2 regions of the Azospirillum lipoferum 4B genome follow, and region 1 is predicted to be linked to the other one. Evidence: riboswitches for the same ligand, from Rfam matches in the RefSeq annotation. Region 1 holds a riboswitch; the other holds the start of a gene.
The links. Region 1 has a riboswitch for thiamine pyrophosphate ahead of thiC (phosphomethylpyrimidine synthase ThiC). Riboswitches for the same ligand answer to the same signal wherever they lie in the genome.
Positions count from the first base shown of each region.

Region 2: another riboswitch for thiamine pyrophosphate. It lies ahead of AZOLI_RS05905 (ABC transporter ATP-binding protein); the one in region 1 lies ahead of thiC (phosphomethylpyrimidine synthase ThiC).

Region 1 covers NC_016622.1:365,305-370,088, forward strand. The annotation lists gene AZOLI_RS01615 (cation:proton antiporter domain-containing protein) at 1-30, shown strand, start outside; gene argB (acetylglutamate kinase) at 113-1,012, shown strand; gene AZOLI_RS01625 (hypothetical protein) at 1,032-1,319, shown strand; gene AZOLI_RS01630 (magnesium transporter CorA family protein) at 1,361-2,344, shown strand; TPP riboswitch at 2,424-2,557, shown strand; gene thiC (phosphomethylpyrimidine synthase ThiC) at 2,677-4,401, shown strand; gene greB (transcription elongation factor GreB) at 4,557-4,784, opposite strand, start outside.
Region 2 covers NC_016622.1:1,282,450-1,287,233, forward strand. The annotation lists gene AZOLI_RS05895 (ABC transporter substrate-binding protein) at 1-116, opposite strand, end outside; gene AZOLI_RS05900 (ABC transporter permease) at 136-903, opposite strand; gene AZOLI_RS05905 (ABC transporter ATP-binding protein) at 900-1,664, opposite strand; TPP riboswitch at 1,691-1,797, opposite strand; gene AZOLI_RS05910 (acetoin utilization protein AcuC) at 1,876-3,048, shown strand; gene AZOLI_RS05915 (hypothetical protein) at 3,198-3,848, shown strand; gene AZOLI_RS05920 (hypothetical protein) at 3,845-4,402, shown strand; gene AZOLI_RS05925 (hypothetical protein) at 4,471-4,784, opposite strand, start outside.

The DNA of each region.
Region 1 (4,784 bases):
GCCGCAGCCGGCCGGCACGGGGGTATGTGACCGTTAAATTGACCCCTAGGCAACCGGCCGGCCTTTCCGTTAAAGAAACCCGACATTCCACCCCGACAAAGGGCATCCTCCCGTGCAGACTCCCACCCGTGACGAGTGGCTCGCCAAGGCCCGTACCCTGTCCGAAGCGCTGCCCTACATGCGCCGCTATGCCGGGAGCACCTTCGTCATCAAGTACGGCGGCCACGCCATGGGCGACGCCAGCCTGGCGGAGCTGTTCGCGCGCGACATCGTCCTGCTGAAGCAGGTCGGCATCAATCCGGTGGTCGTCCATGGCGGCGGTCCGCAGATCGGCCAGATGCTGGAGCGGCTGAAGATCAAGTCCAGCTTCATCGACGGCCTGCGCGTCACCGACAAGGAGACGGTCGAGGTGGTCGAGATGGTGCTGGCCGGCTCCATCAACAAGCAGATCGTCGCCGCTATCAACGGCGCCGGCGGCCGTGCCGTCGGCCTGTCGGGCAAGGACAGCAACCTGATCACCGCCCGCCGTCTGGAGCGCGTGCAGCGCGACCCCGACAGCAACATCGAGCGGGTGCTGGACCTCGGCTTCGTCGGTGAGCCGTACAAGGTCAACCCGCAGATCCTGCATGCTCTGGCGCAGTCGGACATCATTCCGGTGATCGCGCCGGTCGGCTTTGACGTCAACGGCGACACCTACAACATCAACGCCGACACGGCGGCCGGCGCGGTCGCGGCGGCGGTGAAGGCGGCGCGCTTCTTCCTGCTGACCGACGTTGCCGGTGTCCTCGACAAGGACAAGAAGCTGATCGAGAAGATGTCGCTGGAGGATGCCCACAAGGCCATCGCCGACGGCACCGCATCCGGCGGCATGATTCCGAAGATCGAGACCTGCATCGGCGCGGTGGAGCAGGGCGTCGACGCCGCTGTTATCCTCGATGGCCGCGTGCCGCATGCGCTGCTGCTGGAGATCTTCACCGAGGGTGGCGCCGGCACCCTGATCGGCAAGGCCTGATGCTGCGAACGGGGGGCCGATGAGCGACCTGCGCAAGGACCTGCTCCGCCAGATGAAGGCCATCCGCGACAGGATGGACCCGAAGCTGGTGGAGCGCGCCAAGCTGGCGGCGTTGGGCAAGGTCCCCTACGACAGCGATGCCGCCAAGGAGGCGGTCGGCCATTTCCTGGATGCCAAGCGGGACGGCGGTGCCTTCCGCCGCAAGCTCGAGCAGGCGTTGCGGGCGGAAGGCACGCCGCTGGACCTCGACACCGAGGGGAAGGTGCCGCCGCCGGTGAAGCCAAGACGCGGCGGCCGGATGACCTGACAACCCGACGCGCCGCCGCCAACCACGCAAGGAGCACGGCCTTGCTGCATGTCTTCGTCAATGACGTCGGTCTGCTGCGCTGGGCCAGAGAGGCCGCGGAGGGGGCGGAGCCGCTGCCCGAGGCCACCGTCTGGCTGGACCTGATCGATCCGACCGCCGAGGAGCTGGCGCGGGCGGAGGCGCTGATCGGCACCAGCCTGCCCACCCGCGAGCAGATGGCGGAGATTGAGGAGTCGAGCCGCCTGCGGATCGCCGGCGGCGCCCTGACCATGACCGTCACCGCCCTGGTCTGGGCCGACACCGACGAGCCGCGCATCGCAACGGTCAGCTTCGTGCTGGCCGGGCGCCGGCTGGTCACCATCCACGACATCGATCCGCAGGCCCTGCTGGCCTTCCGCCGCCGCGCCTCCCATGGGCAGGTGCCCGCCTCCCGTGGCGAACTGGTTCTGGCGGCGCTGGTGGACGGGATGGTCGACCGCACCTCGGCCGTGCTGCGGCGGACCGGGGTGGAGCTGGACGTGCTGAACCGCCGCTTCTTCCGCGGGCGCAAGCTGCGCTCGCGTGGCGAGACGCTGGACGACGCCCAGACGCTGAAGCGCATCGGCCATGCCGGCCACCTGATCGGCAAGGCCCGCCTCAGCTTGGCCAGCCTGTCGCGCATGACCGATTTCCTGGCGCGCGGCGACGGCTGGAACTCCGGCAAGGCGACACGGCGCTGGGCCAAGACGACGCTGCAGGACCTGCGCGGGCTCGACCAGTATGCCCGTTTCCTATCCGGCAAGGTCGCGTTGGCGCTGGACACTGCGCTGGGCCAGATCAATGTGGAGCAGAACGAGATCGTCAAGATCGTCTCGGTCCTGACCGTCCTGCTGTTCCCGCCGACCCTGGTCGCCAGCATCTGCGGCATGAATTTCGAAGAGATGCCGGGGACCGACTCGCCCTTCGGCTATCCCAGTGCCCTGGGGCTGATGCTGCTGTCGGCATTGCTGCCGATGATCTATGTCCGTCTGAAACGCTGGATGTGACGCGCGTTCCATACAGTATGGCCGGCGGATCGTTCGCAGTTCTTTCCTTTTGACAGGGGCCGTCCGTCCCGGCAGGATGGGCGCATTCCAGGGGGGTCCCGACAGGGGGCTGAGATACCAACGGCCGGACGGCGCCAAGCGTCACCGGCAGCGTGGTGACCCTTCGAACCTGATCCGGGTCATACCGGCGAAGGGAGGGACCTCGTGACGGGCCGATTCTCGCCCCGTCCGGCCGTATCAGACCCGTCATGTCGGGGAACGGCCCGCACGAAGACACCGCACCTCCGTCCGCAGTCCCGGGTTTGTCCGCCCAACTCCGACGGAGAAACCCAATGCCTAAGGACTTCAACGAAACCGCCCTCCGCATTTCGACCGGCCCGCTGCCGTCGTCGCGGAAAATTCATCTGCCGGGCACGCGCTTTCCCGATCTGCGCGTCGCCATGCGCGAAATCGCGCTGTCGGGCGGCGAGCCGCCGCTGACCGTCTACGACGCCTCCGGTCCCTACACCGACGAGGCTGTGGCCATCGATGTGCGGGCCGGGCTGGCCAAGCACCGCCGCGACTGGATCCTGGCCCGTGGCGATGTGGAAACGACGGCCGGTGGCGTGCTGCGCGCCAAGGGCGGCGGGGCCGTCACGCAGATGGCCTATGCCCGCGCCGGCATCGTCACCGCGGAAATGGAATACATCGCCGTCCGCGAGAATCTCGGCCGCGCCGCGGCGCTGGAGACAATCCGCGACGGTGAGGATTTCGGGGCCGAGATTCCCGACTTCATCACGCCGGAATTCGTCCGCGACGAGGTGGCGCGCGGGCGGGCGATCATCCCGTCCAACGTCAACCACCCCGAGTCGGAGCCGATGATCATCGGCCGGAACTTCCTGACCAAGATCAACGCCAACATCGGCAACTCCGCCGTGACCTCCTCGATCGAGGAGGAGGTGGAGAAGATGGTCTGGTCGATCCGCTGGGGGGCCGACACCGTGATGGATCTCTCCACCGGCTCCGACATTCACCAGACCCGCGAATGGATCCTGCGCAACTCGCCGGTGCCCATCGGAACGGTGCCGATCTATCAGGCGCTGGAAAAGGTGAAGGGCAGGGCGGAGGACCTGACCTGGGAACTGTTCCGCGACACGCTGATCGAGCAGGCGGAGCAGGGCGTCGATTACTTCACCATCCACGCCGGGCTGCGGCTGGCCCATATCCCGCTGACCGCGAAGCGGGTGACCGGCATCGTCTCGCGCGGCGGCTCGATCATCGCCAAATGGTGTCTGGCGCATCACCGCGAGAGTTTCCTCTACGACCATTTCGCCGACATCGTCGAAATCTGCCGCGCCTATGACGTGGCGCTGTCGATGGGGGACGGGTTGCGGCCGGGCAGCCAGGCCGACGCCAACGATGCCGCCCAGTTCGCCGAGTTGGAGACATTGGGCGAGTTGACGAAGATCGCCTGGGCGCGGGACGTGCAGGTGATGATCGAAGGGCCGGGCCATGTGCCGATGCACAAGATCAAGCACAATGTCGAGAAGCAGCTGGCCTTGTGCGGCGAGGCGCCCTTCTACACGCTGGGGCCGTTGGTGACCGACATCGCGCCGGGCTACGACCACATCACCAGCGCCATCGGTGCGGCGATGATCGGCTGGTTCGGCACGGCGATGCTCTGCTACGTCACGCCGAAGGAACATCTGGGGCTGCCCGACCGCGACGACGTGAAGGCCGGCGTCATCGCCTACAAGATCGCCGCCCATGCCGCCGACCTCGCCAAGGGCCACCCGGCGGCCCGATTGCGCGACGACGCCATGTCGCGTGCCCGCTTCTCCTTCCGCTGGCGCGACCAGTTCGCCCTGTCGCTCGATCCCGAGACGGCGATGTCCTACCACGACGAGACCCTGCCCGCCGAAGGGGCCAAGACCGCGCATTTCTGTTCGATGTGCGGACCGAAATTCTGTTCGATGAAGATCACGCAGGAAATCCGCGATGCCGCGGAGTCCGGCATGGCCGAGATGTCGCAGAAGTTCCGCGAGTCGGGCGGGGAGATTTACCAGCCGGCGGAGTGAGTGAGGTCCCGACAGTGATGCCCCCTCCCTAACCCTCCCCCGCTAACGCGGGAGAGGGGACTGCCGCCGCTCCTTCACACAGCTTTCGCAAAGCTCCTACCCCCTCTCCTGCCGAAGGCGGGGGAGGGATGGGGAGGGGGCATCAACGTCCCCACTCACCCCGCGTACCTGATCTCCAGCACCTCCACCTGCTCCATGCCCGCCGGCGTGCGGACGTCGACCATGTCGCCCTCCCGCGCCTTCAGAAGCGCGCGGGCGATGGGGGAGATCCAGCTGACATGGCCGCGGTCGGGATCGACCTCGTCGGCGCCGACGATGGTGATGGTGTTCTCGGATCCGTCCTCGCGGGCATAGGTGACGGTGGCGCCGAAGAAGATCTGTTC
Region 2 (4,784 bases), 920 kb from region 1:
GCATGGTCCGGGTTGACGAACCAGTCCAGCATCACGGACAGCTTGTCCTGGGCCAATGCCGGAAGCGACGTCATCAGGCTGGCGGCCATCAGGCCGGCGGCGAACAGGTGCTTCATCGGGTTTCTCTCCCCCTCATCAAGGATTGGCGTCTTCGGCCGGTTGGGAATCGGGTTGCCAGGGCAGGGCGCGGCGGGCCAGCGCGTCGACGGCGGCATAGAGCGTCACTGCGAACAGCCCCAGCACCAGCACGGCGGCGAACAGAAGGTCGATCTGCATGCGGGCGTTGGCGTGCAGCATCAGATAGCCGAGGCCGGAGGACGACCCCACCCATTCGCCGATCACCGCGCCGATGGGCGCCACCGCCGCGGCCACCCGCACGCCGGACCAGAAGGCGGGCAGCGCGGCGGGCAGGCGGATGTTCCACAGGATCGCGGCAGGCGAGGCGCCCATGGTGCGGGCAAGGTCGAGCCAGCCGGGATCGGTGCGGCGCAGCCCGTCGAACAGCGCGGTCGTCACCGGGAAATAGATGACCAGCACCGCCATGGCGATCTTGGACGCCATGCCGTAGCCCAGCCAAAGCACCAGCAGGGGAGCCAGCGCGAAGACCGGGATCGCCTGACTGACCAGCAACAGCGGCATCAGCCAGCGCCGCGCGGTGCGGAACCGCGCCAGCAGCAGCGCGCTCACGCTGCCCAGAGCCACGCCGGCCACCAGCCCGATCAGGATCTCGGTCAGCGTCGTCAGCCCATGGCTCCACAGCAGGGGCGCCTGCCGCCGCATTGCATCCGCCACCGCCAGTGGACCGGGCAGCAGGTAACGCGGCAGGCCGGTGGCCCAGACCAGCGCCTGCCAGCCGGCGACCAGCACGGCGAGGGTGACGGCGGCGCGCAGCAGCGCCCTCATTCCGCCAGCCTCCGCAACAGCTCCGCCTGCAGCGCCAGCAATCCGGGATCGTCGACCGGGCGCGGCACGGGGCCGGACGGTTCCAGCGCCGGCCCCATGACGGCGGGGCGGCCGGTCATCACATGCAGGCGGTCGCCGATGCGAAGTGCCTCCAGCGGGTCGTGGGTGACCATCAGGACGGTGCGGCCGGCCAGCGTTTCCGCCGCCGTCTCCTGCAGCCGCAGGCGGGTGATGGCGTCGAGCGCGGAGAAGGGCTCGTCCATCAGGACCAGCGGCTTGTCCTCCATCAGCGTGCGGGCGAGCGCGACCCGCTGGCGCTGCCCGCCGGACAGGGCGGCCGGTCGGTCGCGCTCGCGTCCCGCCAGACCGACGCGGTCGAGCAGCGCGCGGGCGCGTTCCACCCGCGCGGCATCGGGGCGGAGGTGGCGCAGCCGGTCGCCCAGCAGGACATTGTCCTGAACCGTCAGCCAGGGCAGCAGCAAATCCTGCTGCGCCATATAGGCGATACGGCCGGCCAGGGGCTGTCCGTCGCCGGTTGAGACGCAGGTCGGTGGCTCCGGCTCCGCCAGCCCGGCGAGGATGCGCAGCAGCGTGGTCTTGCCGACGCCGCTCGGCCCCAGCAGGCAGGTGGTCCGTCCCGCTTGCAGCTCCAGCGTCAGGTCGGAGAACAGCAGCGTGCCGCCATAGGTCAGCCGCGCACGCGAGACGGTCACCGAAAGCGGCGTGATCGCCATCATCGGGGCCATCATCGGGGCAGGCATGGCGGGAGTGCGGAGAGGAAGCGCTTGCGGTCCGGCATCACTGATCCCTACGCCGGCATGAACCGGATCAGGTTCCAGGGGTCGTCCCGCAACGGGACCTCTCAGCCGCCCATCGGCTCCCCCCAGTGAAGGCGGCGACTATAGGCGCGGACGATCCGTGACCGCAAGCATTGCCGGAAGCCCTTCCGGAGCGTGGAAGCGCGGGCGCCGCTTGACCGGAGCGCGTCACCGCCTAGTTTCTGGCGGGACCGATGGAGATCCTCCCCTGACCACGCCTCTCCGCACCCCGCTGTTCATCGGCGGCGAGATCTATCGCGGCTCGACCTATGGCCCGAAGCATCCGCTGGCGATCCCGCGCGTATCGACCGTGATCGACCTCAGCCGCGCCATGGGCTGGCTGCCCGACGACATCTATCTCGACACCCATGTGGCGAGCGAACGCGAACTGGCGCGCTTCCACACCGCGGACTACATCGCCGCACTGAAGCGGGCGGAGGCGGAGCAGCGGGTGGACGAGGCGACGGCGGCCCGCCACAATCTGGGCAAGCTGGAGAATCCGGTCTTCGCCGAGATGTTCCGGCGGCCGGCCCACAGCAGCGGGTCGGCCCTGCAGGCGGCGCGAATCCTGGGCGACCGTCCGGCCGGGCTGGTCTATGCGCCGGCCGCCGGCACCCACCATGCGCGCCGCGACCGGGCCAGCGGCTTCTGCTATTTCAACGCGCCGGTGCTGGGCATCCTGGAGCTGCTCGACCATGGGCTGGAGCGGGTGCTCTATGTCGATCTCGACGCCCACCATGGCGACGGGGTGGAGGAGGCCTTCGCCGACGACGACCGGGTGCTCACCATCTCCATCCACGAGGACGGGCGCTGGCCCTACACCGGCAAGGCGGAGGACCGGGCCGGCGGCATGGCCCGCAACCTGCCGGTCCCGCCCGGTTTCAACGACAGCGAGATGGAGCATGCGATGGAGGCGGCGGTGCTGCCGCTGGCCCGCGCCTTCCGTCCGCAGGCGATGGTGATCCAGACCGGCGCCGACGCCCTGGCCGAGGATCCCCTGAGCCGGCTGGAGCTGTCCAACCATGCGCTGTGGGAGGCGGTGGCCGCCCTGCTGCCGCTGGCGCCGCGGGTGCTGGTGGTCGGCGGCGGCGGTTACAATCCATGGTCGGTCGGGCGCTGCTGGACCGGCATCTGGGCGGTGATGAACGGCATCGACCCCGCCGTGCCACCGACGGCGGAGGCGGAGGGGGTGCTGCGCGCCCTGACCTGGAACCGCGCCGCCGGCCGCAACCCGCCGGAGCATTGGTTCACCACCCTGGCGGACGAGCGGCGGCCGGGACCGGTGCGCGACGCGGTGAAGCGGGTGGCGGAGATGGCGGCATCCTGACCCATTTTTGACGAATATCGAACGAAGCCGCGACGATTCGTTGACGGGTTTGGATTGTTCGTTGATCTTCGAAGATCCGCACCGGTGCAGACCGCGCCGATTCCGGCAGGTCGGTCGATGCGGATTTCCGGAGGAGAACGGGCGGGCGGATGTCGAACACGACGCTGTTCCTGATCGCCATCGTCATCATCATGCTGGCCGCCGTCCCGGTCGCCATGATGCTGAAGGATTTCCTGCCGAACATCCTGGAAAAGAGCAGCGGGCTGGAGCAGATCGAAAACCGCGTCTATGTGCTGCATGCCGAGGCGCATGAGCTTCAGAACCGCGTCAACAACCTGGTCCAGCGCCGCAACAGTCAGTCTTCCGAACGGCACCGGCTGGAAACCGATATCCGCAAGGCGGAAAAGCAGATCAGGGATCTGGCGGAACAGCCGCCGCTGTTCGTGCATGAGGTCGGCGATCCGCAGTCCGGCCTGATGAAGTTCGTCGCGACCGTCACGCAGGAAAAGGCGTCGGCCGCAGCGAGAGCCGCCGGCGACCGCGGACCGGTGAACCCCATCTGGCGCTGCGCCAATGTGGCGGAGGTGTGGGCCTCCAGCTTCGACGAGGCCAAGCAGATGGTCGACGTCGCCTTTCCCTTCAAACTGGGCTTCCAGAAGTCGTTCATGCGCGGCGACGCGCGGGGTGGCGGCGTGAAGGGCGGCGGCGGGAAGGGTGGGGCGCCCCAGCCCCCGGCGACGGCGCGCGCCAAGGCCAATTCCGCCACTTCCGATGCCGCCACTTCCGGTGCCGCCACATGATGATCAACTTCATCATCATCCTGGGCATCATCGCCATCGGCGCGTGGCTCGGCAACGTTCTGCTGTCGGTCGAGCAGCGGGTGTCGCAGGCCCGGCAGCGCGTCCGCGGCGTCCGCGGCACGCTGGACAAGCTGGACGCGACCATCCACCGCCTGCACCGGGAGGAGGAGAGCCTCCATGGCGAGATCGAGGAGCTGGTGCGCGACATGGTGGAGTTGCGCAAGAAGCAGGTCGAGGTGCAACAGCGCCTGACCGAGGCGCAGAGCCGCCGCCGCCCGCAAATCCTGATCCTGACCGACCGCCGCAACCCCGGCGACAAGGAATGGCTGGTCACCATGGTCAACCAGCAGATCGGCGAGATCGACGCCGCCCATCCGCTGGCCGTCGAATGGGCACGCGGACGCGACTATCTGGTCTGGGCGGAATCGGAGCGCGAGGCCGCCGAACGCGCCAGCCGCCGGTTCAGCGCAAGGCCCGGCTATCAGGTGAAGTCGGTGGCGGCGGTGAAGGAAGACCTCTACAGCGCGAGCGCCGCCCGCAACGCAGCGGCCTGATCCCGGACAAAAGGAAAAGCCCTTCTCCCGCGGGGGAAGAAGGGCTTCGGTCGACATCCCTGCGGACCTCAGCGCGCCTTGGTGGTCGCCGGGGTCTGGCGGAAGGCGTCGTGCAGATAGGGCGACAGCGCCTGACGCATGTTGCGCAGCCATTCATGGATGATGATCAGCGAGCGGGAGGCGACGGGCGGGGTCATGCCCAGCTTCACCAGATCCTCGCGGGTCATGGTCGCCACCTGATCGATCCGGTGCCCGGTCAGGCGGGCCCAGGCCGGGGCGGTGCAGGGCGACATGGAGATGACCTGCAGCCCCTCGCGCTCCACCATCTCCGCCTTGCGGCGGGCATACTGGCTGTCCTCCAGCTGCGAGAAGGGACCGGAGA